3 regions of the Methylomusa anaerophila genome follow, and region 3 is predicted to be linked to each of the others. Evidence: riboswitches for the same ligand, from Rfam matches in the RefSeq annotation. Region 3 holds a riboswitch; each other region holds the start of a gene.
What was found. A riboswitch is a leader RNA that binds a small molecule or an ion and turns the genes downstream of it on or off. The one in region 3 is predicted to bind thiamine pyrophosphate.

Region 1 (7,225 bases), 520 kb from region 3:
GGCTCTAGCGACACAACCCGGAAGGATCAGCGGGCAGCTTCATCCCTTCCCTATTCGGTCTTGCTCCGGGTGGGGTTTACCTAGCCAGCCAGTCACCTGACTGCTGGTGCGCTCTTACCGCACCGTTCCATCCTTGCCTGGCTTCCCAGGCGGTTTACATTTCTGTGGCACTATCCCTAAGGTCACCCTCGCTGGACGTTATCCAGCACCCTGCCCTATGGAGCTCGGACTTTCCTCGTATGCCTCAGCATCCGCGATCATCTTTCGTACTCATTCGCCTTATTATTAAGAACTATATATTATCATAAACTAAACCGGAATTCAAGCTATATTGTTGCTTTAAAGTGAAAAGTTCATTTTACTCGTACTTGCCGTCCTAACATTTTGTGATACTGCCATTCCCCTTTGTTGTTCTTTTCCAGCTCATCAAATTGATTCAATACAGCATTTAGTTCGTCGGCATAGTGAACAATCAGGCTTTCTTTCGTTACGCAGCCAACCGGTGATCCCTTATCCATGGATCCGTGATGAGACAGAAGGATATGCATAAGGTTCAAGGCATCCTGCCTGGGAAAGTCCTGAACTTTAGTCATGACCTTTTCAACCATTAAGGCGCCTAAGGTTAAATGTCCGATATAACGCCCAACCTCTGTATATTCAAAACCAACATCCGGGGAAAGTTCTCTTATTTTACCGATATCATGGAGCAAGGCGCCGGCTACAACAAAATCAGGCTCAACCCCTGGACACTCCCTTGCCATCGCCTGTGCCAATCTGGCTACATCCACGGAGTGTTCCAATAATCCACCGGTATAAGCATGATGGTAACTCATAGCTGCCGGACTCTTCACAAACTTTTTATATGTATCTCCCGAAAAAAGACTTGTCAAGAGTCCTTTCAGATGCGGTTTGCTTATGCCGGCAATGAGCTCTTGGAGTAATTGTTTATAGAAGTCGATATCTTTCGTTGTGCTTGGAATTAAATGAGATAAGTCTTCGTCTTCCGTCGGCAGTTCAAGCCTTTCCACAACAACCTGCCGGGCGCCGTCACCGCCATAACGATCTGCCTGAACTGTTCCATGTACAACCACAACTTGGCTGCTCAACTCTTTTAAAAACTCGACAACTTCCTGATTAAAGGTGATAAAATTTAGTGTGCCGCTTTTATCACTCAAGCTGCCTCTGGCGAACATTCCTCCACTAGCGGCGACACCGGATTTTTGCAGTCTTAAAAAACTCACGTGCCTAATTTGGTCACCAACACGAAACTCGTGCAACATGTCTCTTTTCTCCCATATCAAAAATATTTTTCTATATATTCGCGGGAGCATCACTTTATTCCTGCTGTGATGAAGCTTTTTGTATCTACCACATCTGCCAGTCCTTGAAAACCGGCTGATAACCTTGCGCATATAGCATGTCCGTCATTTCTTCCACACTGCGTTCATCCGCTATTTCGAACTGGCCGGTTGTCTTGTTTGGCGAATGACCACCGACAGCCGTGGAAGAACCGGCTGACATTTTCGTCACACCCAACGGCAATAATTTGTCCCGCAGATAAGCGCTTTCTCTTGTCGACAAAGTTATCCCGCACCTGGGCAAGAACAACCGGAAAGCCAAAAGATATTGAACAAGATTCTTATCGCTGACTATCACCCGCGGCTTAAATCCTCCTGTGTGCGGACGCATGCGAGGCGGTGACATGCTTACCTCCACGTCCAAATACTTTCGGCGCAAATAGTCGGCATGTATTCCGGTGATAAATGCCTCTTGACGCCAGTTGTTCAGACCCAGCAGGGCGCCAATATTTACCGTACGTATTCCGGCTTGACACGCTCGCTCGGGACAATCGAGACGATACCGGAAATCTCTTTTCGGTCCGGCTTTATGAAGGTCTAAGTATATCTCTTGATCATATACCTCCTGATAAATGGTAAGTCCGTCAACTCCGGCGGCTATTAATTCGGCGTATTCATCCTTCTCTAATGGGTAAATCTCGATACTGATCGAGGTAAAATACTGCTTCAATATTTCGACACAGTCTTTGATGTAAGAAACGGACGAATGAATGCGGGATTCGCCTGTCAACAGCAATATGTGTTTTAACCCGGTAGCAGCAATTTGTTTTGCCTCTAGAGTAACTTCCTCAAGGGACAATTTTTTTCTCGCAATTTTATTGGCAGTTTGAAACCCGCAATATACACAGTGATTTACACAATAGTTGGCAAGATACAATGGTGTATAGAGCAAAATGGTTTTGCCGAAGTTTTGTACTGTTTCCCGGTGAGCCCGCTGGGCCATGGCCTCAAGCTGGTGTTCAGCCGCAGGAGACAATAGGGCCAGATAGTCTATAACCGATAAGCGTTTTTTATCTAATATTTGTAAAATTGTACCTTCCTTGACCTGGTCAAAAAACTCATAAAAATTAAAGCCATCATACTTTTCAAGTTCTCTATAGACACTCACATTGCTCACCTCCTGCCGAACTACTCATGTAAAAAACCTGTCAACGGCGAGGACGCACTGGCATAGTCCCGTACGGTACCAGGTCCCGCTAAATACGCTAGTCGACCAGCCTCCACAGCTAACCCAAAAGCTTTCGCCATGGCTATGGGATCATCGGCTGTCGCAACCGCAGTGTTTACAAGTACTGCCGCCGCTCCCATCTCCATAGCTTCCGCCGCTTCCGATGGGCGTCCGATTCCTGCATCCACAATAATTGGCACAGATATCTCTTCGATTAGAATGCCAATGAGCTCTTTCATCTTTAACCCGCGGTTTGTTCCGATTGGGGCTCCTAAAGGCATTACTGCCGCCGCGCCGGCTTCAACCAGTTTTTTAGCTGCCATTAGATCAGGACACATATAGGGCAAAACGACGAATCCTTCCGCCGCCAAAACTTCTGTCGCTTTGATGGTTTCCATATTATCCGGCAGCAGATACCTATGATCTGAAACAACTTCAATTTTAATCCAATCACCACAACCAGCCGCTCTTGCTAACTGAGCAATACGGATTGCTTCCCCGGCATTTCTTGCACCGGATGTATTAGGCATGAGTATGCAATCTTGCGGAATATAGGAAACAATGTTCTCTTCTGGTTGATCAGGGTTTACCCGTCTAAGCGCTACCGTTATCACTTGCGAACCGGAAGACCTGACAACTTCCGGTATTAATTTATTTGACGCAAACTTGCCTGTCCCTAGGAACAAACGACTTGTCAAATTTTTACCGCCAATTGCAAATGTATCAGACATAATTTAACCCCCTCCTATAAAGGCCACAATCTCCAAACAATCAGTATTTTTTAAGATGATATTGGGCCACTCTTCTTTTTTGACGATTGTTCCGTTATACTCCACAACGATAACAGCAGGCTTCAACCCTTTCTCTTGGATAAGTGCAGCCAAAGTTGTTCCGTTGGCCACTATTTCTTCTTTTCCGTTGATTGTCAGCGTCATAGTCAGCCTCCGTTCCATTCAATTATGACAAGGCAAAAAAGCGTACCCGCTCAGCAGGCACGCTAATATCTCAAATTAACGCCTTTCCTACGCGGGCATTATCCCGTTCAGGTCTAGAGGTCAGGAACTCTTTAGTTCCACTCTCAGCCCATAACATGAGCTCCCTCGGCCGACATATTAATTGTTTCTATGTCCTCTATTTTATATTATATTTGACAAGGCGTCAAACAATTTGTGAATTATCTGTGAATTATCGGGCAGTCAGTATATAGACAATACATTATTGCTAATTGTATTGAAAATAATTTCCACATCCCAGTTGGCTTGCCGCGCACATTGACGCAAATAATTTGTAATGCCAGGTATTACAAGGTTTTCCGTGGGAAAATGTCCGGCGTCAATTATGGCTAGATCATTAGCTACTGCTTCTTGGGCTTCATGATACTTGACGTCACCGGTCACCAGCACATCCGCCCCGGCGGCAGCGGCGCTTGGTATCAAGGCCGCGCCGCTGCCGCCGCATACAGCAACTTGCGTAATATTTTTATCCGCGTCACCGGCTATAACGACATAGGGAATACCTAGTGCCTGTTTCACATCATCAGCAAATTTACGGAGTGAAACAGGCGCTGCAATGCGTCCTATTCGTCCCAATCCATGAATAGCGCCGGCATTTAATAATGGATATTCATCATAAGCTACCTCTTCATAGGGATGGGCTTTGATCATGGCGCTGATCACAGTGTGGCTGAGCTTTTCCGGTATAATAGTCTCTAATCGATATTCATCCGCATATTCAAGCTGTCCCTGTTTACCAAGATAAGGATTGGTTCCTGCCAAAGGGAAAAAAGTACCTGTTCCAGACGTTTGAAATGTGCAATGGCTGTAATTGCCGATATGACCCGCTCCGGCCATGGTCATGGCCGAACGTACTTCTTCTACATGGCTTTTGGGTACAAAAACCACCAGCTTACGTAATTTATCGGCTGTCGTGATTTTCAGTGGTTTTGTATCTCTAAGGCCCAGCTTATCAGCCAGCACATCATTTACACCACCATCCGCTATATCCAAATTGGTATGGGCCGCAAAAACAGCAATATCTGCTTGCAAAATTTTGCTCAGTATACGCCCTGCTGGCTGATCGGTTCGTACTTTCGTAATACCTTTAAACAGGAAAGGATGATGGGCTATGATCATATGTATTCCGGAAGTGATTGCCTGATCGGTTATAGCCTCATCCACATCCAGCGTCACTAAAATTTTACTGACTTCCTGGTTTGGTTTGCCTATAATCAGACCGACATTATCCCATGCTTCCGCCAACTGCGCGGGCGCAAGCTTTTCCATTGCATCTATCACAGCTTGACACATTACAGGCATATGAGTTTTTCCTCCAATGCTTTCATTTTGGCTATAAGTTCCTGATATTTAGGTGAAGCCGCGGCTGCGGGACTGCCGCTCATTGCAATTATAATTTCTTTATAATGTATCAATATCTCGGCTATTAACTGTTTTAATAGCGGATGTTTACTATTCCACAGTACTGGCCCAATTTCATAGAAAATAGGGTCTAATGGCTGAGTCTCTCCCTGCTCCGTTACAATAATCTGATAAGTTTTCCCTTCATCTTCTGCCAAAGTTTCATCAGTAATCCGCCACCTGTTTTCAGTAAGCCAACGTCTGACGGGAGCAGCAGCAATCATTGGCTGAAGAATCATACGGGTGACAGTTCCGGTGACATCCGGTCGGCTGGTAAGTATATTTATAATATTGGCTCCACCCATGCCGGCAATTACAATTGCGTCAACTTCTCCCGGCTTAATTACATTAAGCCCGTCTCCCTGTCTAACGGAAATAAATTTTTCCAGCCCGGCGTCTTGAACTGCCTTTTGAGCTGAAAGATAAGGTCCTTGGTGGAGATCACCCGCTATTGCATAAGAAATGATATTATGCCGGACCAAATAGATTGGAAGATAAGCATGATCGGTACCAATGTCACCCAGTCGGCTGCCTTGGGGAACCTTAGAAGCAATGGCGGCGAGACGTTTTCCGAGTTTCACTTGAGCTCCTCCTACATGATGTCCCAACCATAGTATTTCTCGAACTAGGGTAAAAATCCTTTTTGTGGAAACCCCCCCCCTGCCTATTCATTCACAAACGTAAAAAAACCTACGAAGACTGCTCGTAGGTTTTTGCAAAATTTGGTGGGCGATGACAGGATCGAACTGCCGACATCCTGCTTGTAAGGCAGGCGCTCTCCCGGCTGAGCTAATCGCCCGTTTCGATTTTCGACATCTGACGTTCGACTTTCGTCACACCTAGCCGAAAACTATTTATCCAGGCTCGTCACTTCTGCCCTTTCGAACATCGCGCATCGAACCTCGAATATCGAATATGGTGACCCGTAAGGGAATCGAACCCTTGATACCGCCGTGAAAGGGCGGTGTCTTAACCGCTTGACCAACGGGCCATAACAGTAGGCGGTCATCAGGCAGCAGGCGTCGGGAACGAAATTATTTAAGTTTATCTCTCTTATCTACTACCTATGACTAAAAATACTTATTTAATTGTCGGATTTCAATCATTTGGAGACAACGAAACACTCCCGCTGCCTGACACCCGATGACCGATGACCAAATTGGTGGGCCCACCTGGGATCGAACCAGGGACCAGCCGGTTATGAGCCGGCTGCTCTACCGCTGAGCTATAGGCCCTAGAGGCGTAACTATTCACCTTTAAGTTGGGAACTGCTTATAAACCGCCATCTGCGTCGTTACTCTTGCGGTCCTCACTACAACGTACCACCCAGTACGTCTTCGTTCCGGTCCTCATCGTGCCTAGCATCTGACAATTTCTAAGCAGTTCGAGGCATTTGATAACCTTAGCAGTTACCTAGAGAGATATTAAAACAGGTTTTCCGAAGAAAGCCTGTTTTACAAACTTATAAACTGGCTCCTCGAGTAGGACTCGAACCTACAACAACTCGGTTAACAGCCGAGTGCTCTACCATTGAGCTATCGAGGAATGACGCCAACGAAAATTATTATATCTCATGGTCATCTTTACGTCAAGTTTTTTTAATAATTAAATAGAACTTCGGACATCCCTATTCCAGAAAATCTTTGAGTTTTTTACTGCGACTAGGATGTCTAAGCTTTCTTAGTGCTTTCGCTTCAATTTGCCGAATACGTTCGCGTGTTACCCCGAAATGCTGTCCAACTTCCTCCAATGTACGGGCACGACCGTCATCCAGACCAAATCGCAATCTGAGAACCTTCTCCTCACGGGGTGTCAAAGTTTCCAGCACTTCTTCCAGTTGTTCTTTTAATAGCATAAAGGAAGCAGCCTCGGCCGGCGCCGGCGCATCCTGATCTTCAATGAAGTCTCCCAGATGAGAGTCTTCTTCTTCGCCAATGGGTGTTTCTAACGAAACCGGTTCCTGGGCAATCTTCATAATTTCACGAACCCGTTCCACGCTGACATCCATTGCTCTTGCAATTTCCTCCGGTATCGGGTCACGTCCCAATTCCTGGAGAAGCTGACGTGAAACACGAATTAATTTATTTATTGTTTCAACCATATGAACAGGAATTCGTATGGTACGCGCCTGATCGGCAATCGCCCGGGTAATTGCCTGACGTATCCACCAGGTAGCATAGGTACTAAATTTGTATCCCTTGTTGTAGTCAAATTTTTCTACCGCTTTGATAAGACCTAAGTTTCCTTCCTGAATTAAATCTAAAAACAGCATACCTCGACCCACA
Region 2 (7,225 bases), 440 kb from region 3:
TATAAGTCAAACCTATACGGATCGCCCCAAAATGATAAGTGATTTCGGTGATACATTTTTTGCCAGCAGCCTTAGCTGCGAATTTAAAAATTGGTTCAACGGACTCGGGCTGGAAGCATCCGGTCACGCAACTGCCAGTTTGGCAATTTCCCTTCGTGATGAGGATTTAAGGCGCGATGCACGGCAGATACGCATTCCGACAGCTATATTTCACGGTGTTCATGACCAAATAGTCCCGTTCCCAAGCGCTGAGGAAACGCATCGCTACATTAGAAATTCTATATTAATTCCCTTTGAATTCAGCGGACATGGCCTGGTCATCGATGAGCGGGATAAATTTAACTATTGCCTTGCCGAGTTTGTGAACACCTAAAAAAAACGCGCTGGACAGGGATGTTGTATGTGCGTCCCTCCCTTGCGCGTTTCGTACCGTTTGCAATAGATTCTAAGGTGCGAAAGCTTTGCCAAGTCGTCCCCCCCGAGCCAAACTAGCGGATTTACGTGCCATAAGCTCTTATTTTTGAGCGGTTTTATTACGTTAGGTCTGAACACAGAAAAGCCGTCCAGGGCCGGACGGCTTTAAGAAGTTATATAGGTTTTCTTGGAATCGAGCTGGAAAATATCTAAATTTTACTCAATACTTACGAAAAAATTTATATTACCAAAAGGAATCCTGAATCTCCACCCTGCCGAAGAGTTGAAGCCGTCAGGAAAAAAGAATCATCGTCAGAACCGATCATGACAAAGGACCCGTCTTGCCAGAATCCTATACTGACTAACTCATCTGAATTATTATAGAACACGGCTGCATCCGGTATATATTGTCCGCGATACCAAAAATTATAACCGCTTTCACTATACCAGCCGTAAGGGTTTATTACTGGGAATCTTTCTTCCACAAGGCAATAATGAACCCGTTCTACCGGGTAATAATTAGGAACCGGGTAAAAGTCGGCTACCGGATAATAATCGGCTGCTGGATAATAGTTAGCTGCCGGATAATAGCTAGCTGCCGGATAATAGCTAGCTGCCGGATAATAGTTAGCTGCCGGATGATAGTTAGCTACCGGGTGATAGTTAGCTACTGCCGGGAAAAAAGCTACCGGGTGATAATTGGCCGCCGGACGTTGATGCCGTACATAAGGGATACCTGGTTGATAATCTATCCGGGCGTTCTCCCGCCGGTTCACCGGCTCTATCCTCTTACCGGGGAAATAACCAGGTTTGGGTTGCGGGGCTTCATATCTTGCCCCTTCGCGTTTATACTCAGGGCCGGAATATGCGCGTTGGGAATCTTTGTTCCTTATAATTTCACGCTGTGAGTTTACTTGTCTTGGCATTTCACGCTGCGAATCTTCTCGACTTAATCTTTCGCGCTGAGAATCTCCGCGTTTGAAATTATCGCGCTGCGAATTTTGCTGCTTATCCCGCTGCGAATTTTGCTGCTTGAAATTATCCCGCTGAGAATCTTGATGTATTTGCCTCTCAAACTGCGGATTCGCAGTGGCTACTGTCGAAGACAAGCTCGCCATCACTAACGCAAGAACAGATAATAATAATACCTTCTTCATTTATCTGCCTCCTAATTATAATGTGTTTAATAAATAATAATGTAGAATACGTCCCCTCTTATTATTGTTATTATATTCCACAAGCAATACTAAATCCCTTCCATATATAGGGCTTGATTTTAAAAAAATCTATTATTTACAATAATTGTAATTTATAATATTTTCCATATATTTTCATATACAATCGCTCATATAGTATATGAACTATTTCAATTAAATACTACTTTAAAATCACCCCCGCCGTCGACCCTCTCAGCCCCTTGTCTCTGCCTCTTGCCCTAGAATTCTATGGGCGAATTTCTTTGCCGCGGTAATTGCTGCTGCGCTAGTAAAATCGGATATTCCATTAATATCACGAAGAGAAAAATGACCTTTAAAAAGTAGATGGGCATATTCAGCTAATCGTTTAAGCGCAGTTTCCATTAAATCTGAGCCTTCTGATATTTCAGCTCCACAAGTTGTTAGCAAAGCAATTCCCTTTCCCTCTAAAAGCAATGGTTTCTCCGTTCGGCCTGAATATTTTTTTGAGCAGGAAAAGAGTCTATCCAGCACTGCTTTCATACCTGGAGTACAAAACCATGTAAAAATCGGTGTAGCAAATACCAAACAATCTGCAGATAATACTGAGGCATATATTTCTTTCATATCGTCTTCTATGATACAACCCGGACTGTCCAAAACACGTTGACAAGAGAAACATTCAATACACTCTTTTAGATTTTTGTTAAATAATGGTATGTAATCAACAGTTGCACCTAACAAACTTAATTCGTTTATGAACGGTTTTAATAAAGCAGCGGTGTTGCCTTCTAGCCGCGGGCTTCCCATCAATATACAAATTTTCACAAGCAATAATCCCCTTTGTCATCTGAATTTTTATTCCCATTATTTTCTCTGCTTGAATATAAATCCCTCTATAAGCGGCAAAACTCTAAATAAATGTTCAATAACGATTACTAAACTGAGGCAACTTGATATTCAAATAAAAAATTGGAACACTACCCGCTTCTGAAATTATTTTTTTGACTAAATAGTCTAGAAAAGATAAAATAGGTATCAGAAAGGAGGTATTAAAGTGCATGGGCAGGAGCAAGGAATTCGATACAACGCTTGTGCTGCACAAGGCTATGGAGGTATTTGGCCACTATGGTTATGAAGGTACTTCGCTGCAAAATTTACTCGATGGGTTAGGTATAGCCCGCCAAAGCCTATATGATACGTATGGAACCAAAAGAGAGCTCTTTATTTCGGCAGTGAAATATTATATGAATGAGAAAACCGATGCCGTCATTTCCTGTCTGGAACGCACTGGTTCAGTGAAGGAAGCCATTGCCGATATCATTCATCAGATTGCAGCCGTTCTGAAGGATGAACTGCGCCAGAAGGAATGCTTTATTTTGTACAGTGCCATTGATCAAGTCCCTCACGATCCGGACATCGCAGCGTTTTTCAAACAAGATATGGCGCGTTTGGAGCAAGCTTTTTATAAAGCATTGGTGCGCGCCCAAAAACAGGGTGAAATCAGTGACCGTCAGGATCCCCTTGCCCTTGCCCGATTTTTGAATCATGCGCGGTATTCGTTAACCCAGACTGCTAAATTAACCTCGAATCCGGAAGTTTTGGACGATATTGCAGTTGTCATACTCTCTACGCTTGACTATTAAGGGAGCGGTATAGACGCTTCATTTATTTTTAAAATTATTAGATCGTTCGGTCTAGAAAATCATTTGGTAACAAGCATAATACAGCCGGTACAGCCGCAAGCAGGCATGGGATTTGCATAATCGGTTTCTGGTTTGCAAAATCAATATTTCAATTTTGATTAACTGTTACAACCATTCCGGACTTATCAGTCCAAAAAGGAAAGAAAAAGGGGGTAGTTAATATGACTAACAGCGGTAAAATTCTAGTAACAGGCGGAAGAGGCAAAACGGGAAGCCGTATAGCGAAAAGACTTACAGATCTCGGTTATGCCGTTCGTACGGCCGACCGCGGCACTCCCGCACCAGGCAGCACAAATAAGCATGTGACTTTCGATTGGTTTGATGAAACAACACACGAACCGGCTTTGAAAAACGTGGATAAAATTTATTTGGTTGGTCCGGTTGCAGTCATGGATCCATCCAAGATAGTATTGCCGTTTGTGGCGAGGGCTGTGAAGGCAGGCGTGCGCCGAGTAGTTTTGCTCAGCAGCGCTTCTGTGCCTGAAGGCGGACCGGTGTTTGGCAAGGTGCATCAGGCACTCCGCCAGCTTGTGCCGGAGTGGGTGGTATTGCGGCCTTCTTACTTTATGCAAAATTTCACTGAGGGTCATCACGGAGCTCAAATTAACAGTGACGGGACGATGATTACCGCTACAGGATCGGGTCGGGTTGGATTCGTTGATGCCGACGATATTGCCGAGGTTGGAGTAAGAGCGCTGATTGACGAACAATCTCATAATACCGATCATGTCATCACAGGTCCTCAATCCCTTAGTTACGCGGAAGCTGGTGAAATCATCGGGGCGATTGCTGGGCGAACCATCAAACATGTGAATATCAGCACGGAAGAGCTGGCGGCCGGGATGATGAAATTGGAGATGGGCGAAGACTACGCCCGTTTTCTCGCAGGATTGGATGAAGCGATCAGACTTCACAGTACCGAAGACCAGGTTACGGATACAGTTGAACATATAACCGGACGACCGCCCAGGTCTCTGCATGATTTCGCCGTTGCGCACGCCTCCTATTGGAAACAAAAATGAAAGCGGTGAATCTAATTGCATATCTATAACGAACAAACTAATACAAGGAGTGGTAAATATGATATTCAATCCAACAAATAACGAAATGAAGCGGGAATCTTCCCGGGAGGTTTTCAGTAAATTTTGCAAATCTATTTTGGAAAAAGATATGAGTCAATTTATTGAACTTTTTGATGACAATGCGCTGTTCGAGTTTCCTTACGCTCCAAAAGGCTTTACTCAAAAACTTGAAGGGAAGGCTGCCATTTATGAATATATAAAAGACTTCCCTCAACAATTTGATGTCACACGGTTTAGTGAACCAACGTTTCACTTCACGTTGAACCCTAATATTATGATAGTCGAATTCGAAATTGAGGAAGGGCGAACCCTGACTACCAGCAAGCCCTATCTTCAGAAATATATCTCCGTCATCGAAACCAAAGATAATAAAATCGTCCATTACAAAGATTATTGGAATCCGGTAATAGCGCTTGTAGCGCTTTTGGATACAGCATCCTTACAGAATGCCTTAAACGAGCAGTAATACCAAGTGCCACACTAAGTGCCGCAGGAACGCGGTTCTATTGATACACCTCTTAACTAATGTCAAGCGAACCGTCCCCATGCCAAAACTCCTGCCTCCCGGCAGCCATTACCGGGTCTTAGCCATAAGCGGAAGTCAAGTAGCACGGTGGAGCGTTGGCTAAGACCCGGTAATGGCGTTTACTCCGCCGCCCAGTTTACTCTGCCGCCCAATTATTCATTCTATTTTATCGTCAAATCTTCCCCGTTCAAAATCTTCTTCATATTCTTCATCGGGCACATCTTGCCGCACATAGTGCAGGTGTCTTCACATTCCGGTTGGGATTGCTCCCGGTAGCGTCCGGCTTTTTCCGGATCAATAGCCAGTTCAATCATACGCGGGAAGTTGACTTCCGCCCTGGCGGCGCTCATGGCGTTGTCCCAGTCGCGGGCGCCGGGAATTCCCTTGGCGATGTCGGCGGCATGGGCCGCGATGCGGGAGGCGATTATGCCTTCTTTCATGTCTTCCAGATCAGGCAGGCGCAGATGTTCGGCGGGAGTAACGTAGCAGAGGAAATCCGCGCCGCTGGCGGCGGCGATAGCCCCGCCGATAGCGCTGGTAATATGGTCGTAGCCCGGCGCAACATCGGTTACAATCGGACCTAAAACGTAAAAGGGAGCGCCATGACACAGCCGTTTTTCCAGGAGCATATTGGCCGCAATCTCATTAATCGCCATATGACCGGGACCTTCAATCATGACTTGCACATTCCTGGCCCAAGCCCGCTTGGTCAGTTCGCCCAGCACAATCAGTTCCTCAATTTGCGCCGCGTCGGTGGCGTCGTGGATGGAACCGGGCCGGCAGGCATCTCCCAGGCTAATGGTTACATCATACCTTTCACAGATGTCTAAGAGGCGGTCATAATATTCAAAAAAGGGGTTTTCCCGGTTATTCAATTCCATCCAGGCAAAAAGCAAGGATCCCCCGCGGGACACGATATTCGTTAGACGCCTGTTGTTTTTCACCTTTTCGGCAGTGGCCCGGTTAATACCGGAATGGATAGTCATGAAATCCACACCATCTTCAGCGTGTCGTTCCACTACACTGAAGAATTCATCCACTGTAATATCTTTCAATTCTTTATCCAGCATGCCGACGGCATCATACATAGGCACCGTACCAATCATGACAGGCGCCATGGCGATTAACCGCCGACGGAATTCCTGCGTTTTGCCATAGCAACTCAGGTCCATAATGGCTTCGGCCTTGAGTTCAATGGCTCTTTTTGCTTTTTCAAGCTCCAAATCAAGGTTGTAGCAGTCTTTCGACACCCCAATATTGACATTGATTTTAGTCCTGAGACCGTTTCCCACACCTTCCGGATCCAGGGATTTGTGATTTTTATTGGCGGGAATGACAACTTTTCCTGCAGCTACCAGTTGCTGCAGCCGGTTAACATCCATTTTTTCTTTGCGAGCCACAATCTCCATTTGTTTGGTAACAATGCCCTTGCGGGCGGCGTCCATCTGAGTATTGTATTCCACAGTTCTGCTCCTCCTTTGTGTATGCCCGGAAATTCAGGATTAATTAACAAACAAAAAATAGGAACGGCGAGCTATATACGATTGCACGTAGTAAGCTTGCCGTTTGTCATCATCATCCGCTTCCCTACGGTGGTACTAGCCACATCAGGTTCGAGGGTCATAGACTTAGAATCGGGTCTATATCTCAGCCAGCCTCATCTGGCCCCCCTAGCGCCTATATTTTTATTAATTTTGACTTTACCACATAATAGTGCCGCTGACAAGGGTTATTATAAAAAAGTACCAAAAACGCGCTTACGGAAAACTCTAACAAAATCAATATTTTATCGGTTTTTGCACATTTCAACCTGATGCTCATATTATGTACTAAGAACACATAACTCACTCTTATGCCCTAGTAGTCCACTATAACTGCCCCCTTTCCAAGCAATAATTTAATAGTACCGGCAAAACCGGTATGTTAGTAAAACTAAAGGAGGATATTGGTAATGGAACAAACCAAATTACAGGTGCCCAACTTTTCCATTTTTGAAAATGCCGTTCGTCAAGAGTCATGTTCTGACCCTAACAACCTTTGCACTGATTGCTGTGCAATACATTCCGACCCAAATTGCCGGGCCAATTTTGGGCTTGATTTGGCACCTGTCAACATCACCCCGAACTGCGAGTGCCACGACATCTCTGTTGAAGAAGTCCGTCTCATATGCGCTCAGAATATCTCTTGTACGTTTAACTTTCCGGGAACCGGCAATTGCCGTTTAGGGCCCCGTACAGCCTGCTGCTGCCCACCTACCTTCCCGCCCAGCGGCGTTGCCGAAGTATTTATCACTGCCGCATCAGAAGAATTAGCGCCGGATTG
Region 3 (7,225 bases):
GCATAGAACAAAGGTTAAAGGGTATTGAAGTGGAGTGGTCGAATCAGGCGGCCGTTTGCATTGTTTTGGCAGCTGGCGGGTATCCTGGTGAATATAGAAAAGGTGACACTATACATGGTATTAGTCAGGCTGAGGAAAAAGGGGCATTGGTATTCCATGCCGGTACTGCGTTCAACGCAGATGAAGTAGTGACAAACGGCGGACGGGTACTTGGCGTCACCGCAACCGGCTTCAGTATTGAACTGGCTATTAAGAAAGCATATGAGGCGGCAGGGAAGATTCATTTCCGTGACATGCACTTCCGGAACGACATTGCCTGCCGGGCGCTAAACCGGGTCTGACCGACATGGAATATAACTTAGTTATTATAAACCTTCTGACCATCGGGGTTTTATTGATGGGTTTAATCCTGACTGCGATCGGGTTACCCGGAAATGTGGTAATTTTTGTTACAGCCCTCACTTATGGCTACTTTGAAGGTTTTTCCCATATAACGTATTCGGTTTTGCTTCTAATTCTGGCTGCTTTTTTAGCTGGTGAGGCTATTGAGTTTGTGGCCGGCTCCCTGGGAGCCAAAAAAGGAAACGCATCCCGGCGGGCTGTTTGGGCAGCATTTTTGGGTGGAATAGCAGGCGGCATAATCGGTACCGGCATGGCGCCCGGGATTGGTTCTTTGCTTGGGGCTGTGGCGGGAGCTTTCGCTAGCGGTTTCGCGGCTGAACTTAGTAAAACCGGTGACATAACCAAGGCTGGACAGGTGGCAAAAAGTATAGTTATTGGGCAGGTATTAGGCATTATTGCTAAACTGGCCATAGCCTTTGGTATGGTTATCTTGCTCATCTCTAAGCTGGTTTGGACCGGTTAGGCGACTGTTTCAACAGTCTTTGAGAGAGGATGAATTCAGGAGGTTAGTATGAACAACAGCCAGGAACACGGACAGGTGGATGATGGTCGCGGCAAGCGGCAGCAGATACTTGATGCTGCTTATACTGTTTTTTCCCGCAAGGGCTACCATCGCGCTACGGTAGATGAAATTATTGCCCTTGCCGATACCGGCAAGGGGACAGTATATAATTATTTTGTTAACAAAGAGCAATTGTTTTACACATTGATTAAAGAGTGCAGCGCAAAATTCGAGGCAGACCTGGCAGCAATTGCTGCGCTGGATGAACTGCCATTAGACAAAGTCGGGAAGGCTATTAAAGTGTTTCTGGAATTTTATGTGGCCAATGCTGACTTGTGGCGAGTTTTGATGTATGAAATGCGCGGTGTGGGAACTGAAGGAAAATCAGCTTTCACCCTGGTTCAACGGGAAAAATATAAAGAGCGTTTTACCCATACTATCGAAATGCTGGAGAAAATATTGCAAGAAGGTATTGACCAGAAAGTCATCCGGCCTTGTGATGTGACCAAAGCTGCGCACGGGTTGTTCAGCGTTATCCTCATGATGGTCTTTCAGGGATTTGTGGGCCAGAACGATGAGAGTATTGAAAAAGTGTCGCGCAATATTGCGGATATTTTCTTATATGGTGTTGCGCAGACCAATAATAATTAGACGGCTGATTAGCTGTCTGCTCTAGAATTCCTATGGTCTGAACCGCCCCTTTTGAGGGCGGTCTTTTAGTATCCGTTTAAAGAGGATTATTTTCCTATTAAAAGATGATTATTTGAAATTTGATGAATTTGCTCCTGCAAATCTTTTATTTGCTTTTGTACATCATCTTCCGGCGTTTTTTCCTTATTTTCTTTTTCTTTCTTTACACGCAACGCTTCTTCTTGTGCGGCAACCGTTAACAATAGCGCCCCTAATGCAGCCAAAAAATTACCTAAAACATTTAATTGTTCTGAGGTTAATGTCTCCTCAAGTGCTACGGTGATAAGCGTGGCTAAAATGGCAAGCTCATTTGGGTCCAACTCAAAAAATGGTATGTTACTTTCCATTGTTTACTTCATCCCATCATTTTCTATTATGCTCGATCCTGCAAACAATGTTTGCATTTGTCCGAGGGGGGAAGGGGCAAGATATGTGCATAAAAAAGGTTACAACGCAAATAAGTATGCCCAATTGCGTTATAACCTTTGAAATTAGATATAGGAGATACTATATTATATACATACAGTCGGAAATTCATTCGAAAATGGCAACACTTTGGCGGTCCTTTTCCAGATAACAGACTGCATGTCTGGAAAATTTAGGAATCTAATTATTGTTAGTTTCCTTATACCGCTTATCCGTAGGATTTCGAGTATTTGCGGCGTTGCTGGGGATTGCATCTGCTAAATCAACTATTCCCTGATGTTCATTGCTATTTGGCCAGGCAGCCTTATAATTATAGGAGCCGGGAATATCCTGCGGCGAGTCTGAACTGCCCCATTTTAGTACCGCCTGTAAGGCATCTTCACCATCGAATCCTACAAAATTAATATCTGCGGTATCCAAGAATGTCCGATGAAACGGAGGAGCCAACACTCCTTCTTCTAAGGGACGGGGTGTGGCATCGATAACATTCCTGTCCTTCTGGCATTCAATGCAGCGCACAGCCCAGGGCAATGCTTCCAGGCGCTCAATATCAATTTTCCTGCCGCATTTTTCACAAATACCGTAGGACCCGGCGTGTATCCGGTCCAGGGCTGCTTCCACCTGTTCGAGAAGTATATGTTCATTATCCCGAAGCGCCACGTCCTTACTCCGCTCAAACACAACATCTCCCAGATCAGCAGGATGGTTGTCGTACATGGAAAGCTCGCCCACGGAATCTGACATAGTATCGCCAATACCTGTTTCTTCAAGACGGCTAATTACCTGTGTTAGCCGGTCTTTTTCTTTTATTAGCGCGTTTTTAAATCGCTGAAGGACAGCCGGTGGAAGGTGTTGAGTATATTGCACTGATCGATTCTCCCTTTCGATAAAAAATTTAATTGGAACATTATACTCAAAACAGAAAATGTTTTCGAATTTGGAATGGTTGCGTCATCATCGTTTGCGACTGCATTCACCTCCTTCGAATCTATAATGTTCCCAATTACCAAGCGCTTATGTCGGTCAGTTTCGCGGCCGGTTTTCCGTTTGAATTCAATGGGGTACTGCAGGAAACAGTATGTAAAGACGTATAAAAAAAATCTGTGGGGAAAAACTTACATCGAAATACCGAGCCGTTATCGGCCATCAGCACAATAGCGAACGGAGTGGCTTAATGAAAAACGAGCATAACGAGTATATGGATATGAAAATTAATAAGGACATTGATGCAAACATCAACTATTTAAAAGAACTTGTCGGGGTCGGCGAAAGTTTTGACATTATTTTTCGCGAATATAAAGTCGGCCGCAGACGGGCGGCGTCTTTCTCTATCAATGGTATGACCAATGATGTTCTCCTTACCAATGTCTTTCAAAATATGATACTTTTTAATCAGGACGATTTATCGATTAATACGCTGCAAAAGCTGTTTTACTCGCACGCCACGCATTCGCAGGTAAAACTGGTTGATAATATGCATGACGCTGTCATCAGTATGTTATCCGGCGAACTTATATTTTTTGTCGACAACGAGGAACAGGTAATTGTTTTCGATGCCAGGGCATATCCCGTACGCGCCCCGGAAGAATCAAATATTGAGAAGGTAACAAGAGGATCCAGGGACTCCTTTGTTGAGACTTTGCCGTTTAGTACAAGCTTGATCCGGCGGCGGTTACGCGACCCGAATCTACGGTTTGAAATCGTTAAAGTGGGTACCAGATCACAGACAGACGTCGCTGTTGCTTATATAAAGGATATAGTCAACCCGGATTTAATCAAAATCATTAAGGAACGCCTTAACAGTATTGTAATTGATGGTGTCCCAATGGCGGAAAAAGCCATTGAAGAATTCGTTCTTCGCGGCAGTAAATGGAATCCGCTTCCCAAAGTGCGGTACACTGAGCGGCCGGATGTAGTTGCGGTTCACCTTTTAGAGGGGCATGTCTGCCTCATTGTTGATACAACGCCTGATGCTATGATATTGCCTACTACCTTCTGGCATCATGTGCAGCATGTGGAAGAGTATCATCAAAACCCCCTGATCGGCTCCTATCTGCGTTTGGTGCGGCTATTTGGCATACTCATGTCTCTGCTGTTGCCGCCGGTGTGGCTTGCCATGAGTTTGCAGCAGCATCTTTTGCCGGAATCTCTCGCTTTTTTGGGCCCGCGTGATCCGGGGATTATTCCGCTGGGAGTGCAGTTTATTCTCGCGGATATCGGCGTTGAACTGGTTCGTATGGCTACTGTTCATGTTCCGTCGGCGCAATCAACCGCTTTAGGATTCATCGGCGCTTTTATGCTGGGAGAATTTGCGACCAAAGTCGGGCTGTTCGGCAATGAGGTCATTTTTTATACGGCTGTTGCGGCGGTAGGAGGATTTGCAACACCGAGTGTAGAGCTTTCCATGACTATGCGCTTTTTCAGAATCGGCCTGCTCCTCCTCGTAATGTTTTTCAAATTGCCTGGTCTGTTCATTGGGATCATTGCGATCTTTCTGATAATGTTAGGGACTAAATCTTTAAATTTTCCCTATCTTTGGCCGTTATTCCCCTTTAATTACCAGGCAATGAAAGATGTCATTTTCCGGCTGCCGATACCGAAGAAAGTCCTCCGTCCGGCCATGCTCAAGCCCCAGGACAAGGACCGGCAGGAGAAGTGATTTCAGACTATTGCCAGCTGCATATAAAAGATGTAATATAGAAATTACCAAGGGAGCTCATGTTATGGGCTGAGAGTGGGCTGTAAGCGCCAGACCTTTTACCTGATCGGGATAATGCCCGCGTAGGAAGGTAATGGTAATGATTTGGCGCGCCTCATTTTGTGAGTCGCGCTTTTTGGTATTATGGGCTCCCCGCGTAACTATAGCGGCGGCCAAACAGGCTGACATTGTGCTAAATTATATTCTGGGTATAAACAAGTGATGAGGAGAGTAGCCAATGAAAAACTTTCATCTGGAGAATCTGATAGCTGCCGACATTTACGGCATAACGGCGGCAGACTATTCATTAGGGCGCACCAATGTGGAAATTGTCGACTTGCTAATCGCTGCCGGAATCAAAATTATTCAATACCGGGAAAAAAAGAAGCAAGCGCGGGCGAAATATGAAGAGTGCCTTATTATCCGGGAAAAGACCCGGGCTGCAGGTGTAACCTTTATTGTAAATGATCACATTGATTTGGCCATTCTGGTAGAAGCTGACGGTGTGCATATCGGTCAGGATGATCTGCCGCCGCAAGCAGTTCGCAAGCTGGTGGGCGAGAATATGCTTATTGGTCTTTCCACCCACTCGCCTGGCCAGGCTGCTGCTGCTGTTCGTCTAGGTGCGGTTGATTATATTGGCGTTGGTCCTATTTATACGCCGGGCATAAAAAAAGAGGATGTTTGCGCGCCCGTCGGGCTGGAGTATTTGGATTATGTGGCAGGCAATATAAACCTGCCGTTTGTTGCCATCGGCGGAATCAAAGAGCATAACATCAGATTGGTCAAAAACCATGGGGCGCGTACCATTGCCTTGGTCAGCGAAATCGTGGGCGCTGAGAATATTGGCGCTAAGGTTGCCGCGCTAAGGCAGGAAATGAACAGGTAATGAAGTTAATATATTTTCATATTGTAAAGAATCGAAGGATTAAAGCAGTAAAGCAGGGAATCTGATTTTGATGACGAATAGAAAAATTTAGATTTAAGTTTGCCGATTCGCGAGGAGGGCGGAATTTGTGCCGGTAAACCCTAAGCTTAAAGATGACTTAACCGACCGGTTATTTCAGGCCATATTGTCTTTACAGACTGAGGAAGAGTGCTACCAGTTTTTTGAAGATGTCTGTACAATTAGCGAATTAAAAGCTATGGCTCAGCGGCTGGAAGTAGCCAGAATGTTGAAGGCGGGCCACACATACGATGAAATAGTAGATCGGACAGGGGCCAGCACTGCGACCGTCAGCAGGGTGAAACGCTGTTTATATTATGGCGCGGATGGTTACAAACAGGTTTTACTTCGCCTTGAGGAAGAAAACAAGAGAATGGAGAGTTTATAGCATATGAACCGGGACCAATATGTACCGCAAATACCTTATGGAACACGTGACTTGCTGCCGCGTGAAGCTAAGCAGAAGCGAACGGTGGAGAACTCCTTGGCGGATTTATTTACAAAATGGGGCTATGAAGAGGTAATCACGCCTACTTTCGAGTATCTGCAAACTTTGTCTATCGGCGCTGGTGATGAAATGCTCCAGCATGTATTTAAATTCTTTGACAAAAATAATCGTATTCTGGTATTGCGGCCCGACATGACGACTCCTTTGGCCCGGGTAGCGGCTACCCGGCTTAAGGAAACTCCCCCGCCGGTTCGGCTGTTCTATTTGACCAATGTGTTTCGGCACGAGCTGGCGCAAGCCGGACGGCAGTGTGAATTTTATCAAGCCGGAGTCGAGCTGTTGGGTGCTTCTGACCCGGCGGCTGATGCGGAAGTGGTGGCATTAGCCGTGAACGCCATGTTAGAATCAGGTCTTGCTAATTTTCAAATCAGTTTGGGTCAGGTGGAATTTATTAACGGTATCATGGCTGAGAGCGGTCTTGAGGCTGAGTATCGGCATAAAGTTAAGCACTGCATGGTTACCCGCGATTTAGTAGGGTTAGGGGAAATTTTATCACAGTGTGGTTTAAGTACCGGTACCCAGAAGCTTTTGCAGCGGATTCCGCTACTTCATGGCCGGAATGATATGCTCGACCAGGCCTATCACTTGGTGCAAAATGACCTCAGCCGGCAGGCGCTGGATAATCTGGCTGACATCCGCAGACTGCTTACGGGTTACGGCGTGGATCAATACGTCAATTTTGATTTGGGAATCATTCGCGATTTGGATTACTATACCGGCATGGTATTTGAAGCATACACGCCGGGATTGGGCTTCCCGCTGTGCGGGGGCGGCAGATACGACAAAATGGTTGCTGCTTTTGGTATTGAATGTCCGGCTACGGGTTTTGCCCTTGGAATTGAACGAGTGTTGCTGGCTCTGGAGCGGCAAGGTATAAATATAAACATAAAAGCCAAGGATGTGTATATTGCCTGGAAGCAGGGACTGCTGTCGAAGGCTATTGCGACTGCGCAAGAACAACGTGGCTTGGGTCGAATAGCGGAATTGGCGCTGGGACCACAAACCAGAGACCAGGCAGAGGTGGCGCAGCGTGAACGGGGATATCGGGAATTA

Region 1: linked by a shared signal. The riboswitch ahead of thiS (sulfur carrier protein ThiS) and the one ahead of thiE (thiamine phosphate synthase) in region 3 are both predicted to bind thiamine pyrophosphate.
Region 2: linked by a shared signal. The riboswitch ahead of thiC (phosphomethylpyrimidine synthase ThiC) and the one ahead of thiE (thiamine phosphate synthase) in region 3 are both predicted to bind thiamine pyrophosphate.

Annotation. Positions count from the first base shown of each region.
Region 1 covers NZ_AP018449.1:3,838,475-3,845,699, reverse strand. Annotated here, with positions in the region: RNA gene rnpB (RNase P RNA component class A) at 1-273, opposite strand, end outside; gene MAMMFC1_RS17350 (3'-5' exoribonuclease YhaM family protein) at 354-1,280, opposite strand; gene thiH (2-iminoacetate synthase ThiH) at 1,366-2,466, opposite strand; gene MAMMFC1_RS17340 (thiazole synthase) at 2,487-3,257, opposite strand; gene thiS (sulfur carrier protein ThiS) at 3,261-3,461, opposite strand; TPP riboswitch at 3,529-3,638, opposite strand; gene MAMMFC1_RS17330 (Nif3-like dinuclear metal center hexameric protein) at 3,723-4,841, opposite strand; gene MAMMFC1_RS17325 (tRNA (adenine(22)-N(1))-methyltransferase) at 4,832-5,521, opposite strand; tRNA gene MAMMFC1_RS17320 (tRNA-Val) at 5,664-5,739, opposite strand; tRNA gene MAMMFC1_RS17315 (tRNA-Glu) at 5,857-5,931, opposite strand; tRNA gene MAMMFC1_RS17310 (tRNA-Ile) at 6,101-6,175, opposite strand; tRNA gene MAMMFC1_RS17305 (tRNA-Asn) at 6,411-6,485, opposite strand; gene rpoD (RNA polymerase sigma factor RpoD) at 6,568-7,225, opposite strand, start outside.
Region 2 covers NZ_AP018449.1:2,876,775-2,883,999, reverse strand. Annotated here, with positions in the region: gene MAMMFC1_RS12955 (alpha/beta fold hydrolase) at 1-373, shown strand, start outside; gene MAMMFC1_RS12950 (hypothetical protein) at 654-1,571, opposite strand; gene MAMMFC1_RS12945 (flavodoxin family protein) at 1,824-2,417, opposite strand; gene MAMMFC1_RS12940 (TetR/AcrR family transcriptional regulator) at 2,651-3,235, shown strand; gene MAMMFC1_RS12935 (NmrA family NAD(P)-binding protein) at 3,457-4,317, shown strand; gene MAMMFC1_RS12930 (nuclear transport factor 2 family protein) at 4,376-4,843, shown strand; gene thiC (phosphomethylpyrimidine synthase ThiC) at 5,065-6,366, opposite strand; TPP riboswitch at 6,471-6,585, opposite strand; gene MAMMFC1_RS12920 (hypothetical protein) at 6,855-7,225, shown strand, end outside.
Region 3 covers NZ_AP018449.1:3,315,692-3,322,916, forward strand. Annotated here, with positions in the region: gene purD (phosphoribosylamine--glycine ligase) at 1-341, shown strand, start outside; gene MAMMFC1_RS14975 (DUF456 domain-containing protein) at 347-865, shown strand; gene MAMMFC1_RS14980 (TetR/AcrR family transcriptional regulator) at 914-1,555, shown strand; gene MAMMFC1_RS14985 (hypothetical protein) at 1,642-1,941, opposite strand; gene MAMMFC1_RS14990 (TraR/DksA C4-type zinc finger protein) at 2,201-2,887, opposite strand; gene MAMMFC1_RS14995 (spore germination protein) at 3,195-4,679, shown strand; TPP riboswitch at 4,719-4,825, shown strand; gene thiE (thiamine phosphate synthase) at 4,957-5,607, shown strand; gene MAMMFC1_RS15005 (YerC/YecD family TrpR-related protein) at 5,735-6,052, shown strand; gene hisZ (ATP phosphoribosyltransferase regulatory subunit) at 6,056-7,225, shown strand, end outside.